One region of the Streptomyces sp. NPDC002309 genome, then DNA from elsewhere that is predicted to be linked to it. Evidence: riboswitches for the same ligand, from Rfam matches in the RefSeq annotation. Region 1 holds a riboswitch; the other holds the start of a gene.
The links. Region 1 has a riboswitch for glycine ahead of gcvT (glycine cleavage system aminomethyltransferase GcvT). Riboswitches for the same ligand answer to the same signal wherever they lie in the genome.
Positions count from the first base shown of each region.

Region 2: it holds a riboswitch for glycine, as region 1 does, so the genes downstream of both, gcvP (aminomethyl-transferring glycine dehydrogenase) here and gcvT (glycine cleavage system aminomethyltransferase GcvT) in region 1, are expected to answer to the same signal.

Region 1 is NZ_JBSFCI010000011.1:3,066-5,450, forward strand. It holds gene gcvH (glycine cleavage system protein GcvH) at 1-271, opposite strand, end outside; gene gcvT (glycine cleavage system aminomethyltransferase GcvT) at 385-1,503, opposite strand; glycine riboswitch at 1,538-1,655, opposite strand; glycine riboswitch at 1,656-1,755, opposite strand; gene ACWCPM_RS11780 (AAA family ATPase) at 1,978-2,385, shown strand, end outside.
Region 2 is NZ_JBSFCI010000059.1:19,783-22,167, forward strand. It holds gene gcvP (aminomethyl-transferring glycine dehydrogenase) at 1-1,052, opposite strand, end outside; glycine riboswitch at 1,227-1,325, opposite strand; gene ACWCPM_RS32150 (PRC-barrel domain-containing protein) at 1,439-1,810, shown strand; gene ACWCPM_RS32155 (DNA polymerase IV) at 1,821-2,385, opposite strand, start outside.

The sequences.
Region 1 (2,385 bases):
CCAGCGACGGGTCGTTCACCACGTCCTCGTTGATCTCGGTGATCTCACCGCTGACCGGGGAGTACAGGTCGCTGACCGACTTGGTCGACTCCAGCTCGCCGCAGGTCTCGCCCGCGGTCACCTGGGAGCCCACCTCGGGGAGCTGGGCGTAGACGACGTCGCCGAGCGCGTTCGCCGCGAACTCGGTGATGCCGACCGTCGAGACGCCGTCCTCGGCGACCGACAGCCACTCGTGCTCCTTGCTGTACCGCAGCTGCTGGGGGTTGCTCATGGGCCTGGATTCTCCTGTACGCGGGGGAGTGCTGTGGAAAGGGGGGGCGCCCGCTCGAACTGTGCGTGAGCAGGCGAAATGTGCCCCGGGTCACATGGACCCGGGTCCAGTGTCTACTTGTGGCGCTTGTAGAACGGCAGCGCCACGACCTCGTACGGCTCGTGGGTGCCCCGGATGTCCACGCCGACTCCCGGCGTGCCCGGAGCCGCGTGCGCGGCGTCGACGTAGGCCATGGCGATGGGCTTGCCGAGCGTGGGGGAGGGGGCGCCGGAGGTGACCTCGCCGATCACCTCGCCGCCGGCGACGACGGCGTACCCGGCGCGCGGCACCCGGCGGCCCTCGGCGATCAGCCCGACGAGGACGCGCGGCGGCTTGGCCTCGGAGCGCGCGGCGGCCTCGGTGAGCGCCTCGCGCCCGACGAAGTCGCCCTCCTTCTCGAACTTCACCACCCGGCCGAGCCCGGCGTCGAAGGGGGTGAGCGAGGTGGTCAGCTCGTTCCCGTAGAGGGGCATGCCGGCTTCCAGGCGCAGTGTGTCCCGGCAGGACAGCCCGCACGGGACCAGTCCGACGCCCGCGCCGGCCTCGGTCAGCGCCTCCCACAGCGCGACGGCGTGCTCCGGCTTCACGAACAGCTCGAAGCCGTCCTCACCGGTGTACCCGGTGCGCGCGATCAGCGCCGGGACGCCCGCGACGGTGCCGGGCAGGCCGGCGTAGTACTTCAGCCCGTCGAGGTCGGCGTCGGTCAGCCGCGCCAGGATGCCGGGCGACTCGGGGCCCTGGACGGCGAGAAGGGCGTAGGCGTCCCGGTCGTCGCGGACGACGGCGTCGAAGCCCTCCGCGCGCGCGGTGAGGGCGTCCAGCACGGTCTGCGCGTTGCTCGCGTTGGCCACGACCATGTACTCGGTGTCGGCGAGCCGGTAGACGATCAGGTCGTCCAGGATGCCGCCGTCGGCCTGGCAGATCATGGTGTAGCGGGCGCGGCCGACGCCGACGGAGGCGATGTTGCCGACGAGCGCGTGGTTCAGGAGCAGGGCGGCCTGCGGGCCGGTGACCGTGATCTCACCCATGTGCGAGAGGTCGAAGAGTCCGGCCTTCGTGCGCACGGCGAGGTGCTCGTCGCGCTCGGAGCCGTAGCGCAGGGGCATGTCCCAGCCGGCGAAGTCGGTCATGGTCGCGCCCAGCGAGCGATGCAGGGCATCGAGCGCGGTGCGACGGGGTGCGGTGCTGCTCATCGGTCGGTCTCCCAAGGCATGACGGCGAGGTCGTTCCTCCCCATCTGTCATCGGAACCTGAGAGGTTCGCCATGACCGTCCCGTGGAAGGAGGGATCATGGTTTGCACCTTGGGTGGAGCCACTGCGGCAGCGGCCCGCTTTTCAGATGTGCCTCGCCCGCGCGGTAACGGGGCCTGAGAGATTCAAGGGAGGGACTTGCTCCTTCGGCGCCCCGGGCACGATGTGCCAGGGAACTCTCCCGCGCGGATTCAAGCGGCCGGTATGCAGTTGGCGGCCACATCATTGCACGCATCGCCCGCGTGCGGCAGGGGGACCTTTCCCCAGGGGACGCACAGCGTCCACGACCGGGCACAGTGTGTTGTAGCAGGCTTGTAGCCGGAACCGGACGGAAACACGTGACGCCCCCGATCACCTTCTCTTTACACTCGACGGGGACGGTGACTCGTGAACCGCCCCAGGGGAGGACGATCACGGTGAACAGGACAACGGCCTACGCGACCACCGCGGGCCTCGCACTGCCCAAGCAGCCGACCGCCCCGGCCCGGGAGGCGTGCGGCGCCCTGCCGTTCCCCGTGGTCCGTGACCTGCGCGACCGTGCGGGCCGCAGCCCGCACGCCCTGCTCTTCGCCCCCCGTGACCTAGTCGTGATCACCGGCCTGCCCGGCAGCGGCAAGTCGACCCTCATGCGGCGCGCGGTCCGCGCCGCGCGCATCGACTCCCAGGACACCCGCGACCGCTGGGACGCCGGGACGCCGCACTGGCTGCCGTACGCGGTGTACCGCCCGCTCGTCCGGCTCGCCCACTACGCGGGGCTGCGCCGCGCCCTGCGCTCCGGCAGGGGCGTCGTCGTCCACGACTGCGGGACGCAGGCATGGGTGCGC
Region 2 (2,385 bases), on a different contig from region 1:
GCCATCACGGCGAGCAGCACCTGCGCGGTGCAGATGTTGCTGGTCGCCTTCTCACGCCGGATGTGCTGCTCGCGCGTCTGGAGCGCCAGCCGGTAGGCCTTGTTGCCGTCCGCGTCGACGGAGACGCCCACGAGCCGCCCGGGCAGGCTGCGCGCGAACTTCTCCTGCACCGCCATGTAACCGGCGTGCGGCCCGCCGAAGCCCATCGGGACACCGAACCGCTGCGTGGTACCGACGGCGATGTCCGCGCCCAGCTCACCCGGCGACTTCAGCAGCGTCAGCGCCAGCAGGTCCGCGGCGACGGTGACGAGCGCGCCCCGCTCGTGCGCCTGGTCGATGACGGCCTTGATGTCGCGTACGGCCCCGGAGGCACCCGGGTACTGGATCAGCACGCCGTTGATCTCACGGTCCGCGATCTCGGCCGGGATACCGCCGGCGAGGTCGGCGACGACCACCTCGACCCCGGTCGGCTCGGCGCGGCCCTGGATCACGGCGATGGTCTGCGGCAGCGCGTCCGCGTCGACCAGGAAGAGGCCCTTCTTGTTCTTGCCCATGCGCCGGGAGAGCGCCATCGCCTCGGCCGCGGCCGTGCCCTCGTCGAGCAGCGAGGCACCCGAGGTCGGCAGCCCCGTGAGGTCGGCGACCACGGTCTGGAAGTTCAGCAGCGCCTCCAGCCGGCCCTGCGAGATCTCCGGCTGGTACGGGGTGTACGCCGTGTACCAGGCCGGGTTCTCCATGACGTTGCGCAGGACGACCGGCGGGGTGAAGGTCCCGTAGTAGCCGAGCCCGATCATGGAGCCCAGCACCTGGTTCCGGTCGGCGAGGGAGCGCAGCTCACGCAGCACCTCGGCCTCGGTGCGGGCGCCCGGCAGAGCGAGGGATGCGGCGTTCTTGATCACATCCGGTACCGCGGTGGCGGTGAGCTCGTCGAGCGAGCCGTAGCCGACCTGCGCGAGCATCTTGGCCCGCGCCTCCTGGTCGGGCCCGATGTGACGCTGCTCGAAGGGGATGCCCTGTTCGAGCTCGGAGAGCGGGATGCGCTGGGCGGTCATTGCGGAGGCCTCCTGGTCTGACGCGACCTTCGAGGGACACCCCGGCACGGGTGCCCCGACGGCCTCCCCCTCTGTCATCACAACCTGAGAGCTTCACCGGCCGCCACAGGACGTCCGGCTTGCACCGTCGGTGAGAGCGGGAGCCGTGACACCCGCTCTGCTTTCCAGAGTGACCTCTTCCGTGCGGTACGTGGGCCTGAGAGATTCCGGGGAGGATTTGCTCCTTCGGCGCCCCCCGGTGTGATCTCCGGAGGACTCTCCCGCACGGGGTCAGCAGCCGCTGCCAGGGTACCAGCGAGGTCAACGCCCCGGCGTTCGAGTGGCCGCGTCCCGCAATGTGCTCTTTTGTTGTGCTTACGGACGAGGTGCGAACCAGTGGAGGGCCCGTGCAGACCGATATCGATCCGCGCAACCTGATCGGCCGCAAGGCATTCGACCGTCACGGCAGCAAGATCGGCACCATCGACGAGGTGTACCTCGACGACGCGACCGGCGTACCGGAGTGGGCGGCCATACGGACCGGCCTGTTCAGCAGAGACGCCTTCGTCCCCCTGGAGCCGAGCGAGCTGATCGACGGCACGCTGCACGTCCCCTTCGAGCGCGCCCTCATCAAGGACGCCCCCGACTTCGGCGTCGGCCGGCACCTCTCCCCGGAGCAGGAACTCCAGCTCTACCACCACTACGGCCTCGACGTGGCCGCTCCCCCGACGCTCCCGGACCACGACTTCGGCAAGCTGGCCGGCTCGGAAGAGACGTGACCCGGAGGACTCAGCCCTGAAGCTCGGGTCTTCGCGCCACCAGCGGCAGCGGATCGGCCGGCTCCAGCGCGGGATCGTCGATCCGGAAGGTCCGCACCCGCCCGGGCTCCGACCCGGGCGTCTCGAAGCGCACGGTCACTCTCCCCAGCCCGCTGCCCTGCACCCATCCGTGCCCGTGCTCGGCGTGCCGCACGTCGTGCCCCGCGGCCCACCGTCTCGTGACGGGCCCCGCCTCCTCCCGCTCGGGCTCGTCCGCGGCGCCCTCCGCCGGCCCCGCGTCCCGCTCCCCCGCCGCCTGCGCGAACAGGTCCTCCTGGGTGTAGTCGGCCAGGCCGCTGACGCCGACCCCCAGCAGCCGCACGCCCCCGGTCGTGTCCACGGAGTCCAGCAGCCGGGCCGCCGCCTCCCGCACCACCGCGGGGTCGTCCGTGGGCCCCCGCAGCGTCTCGGAACGGGTCAGCGTCGAGAAGTCGTACCGCCGCACCTTCAGCACGATCGTCCGGCCGGAGAGCCCGGCCCCGCGCAGCCGCCGCACACACCGGTCCGCGAGCCGCTGCACCTCCAGCCCGACCCGG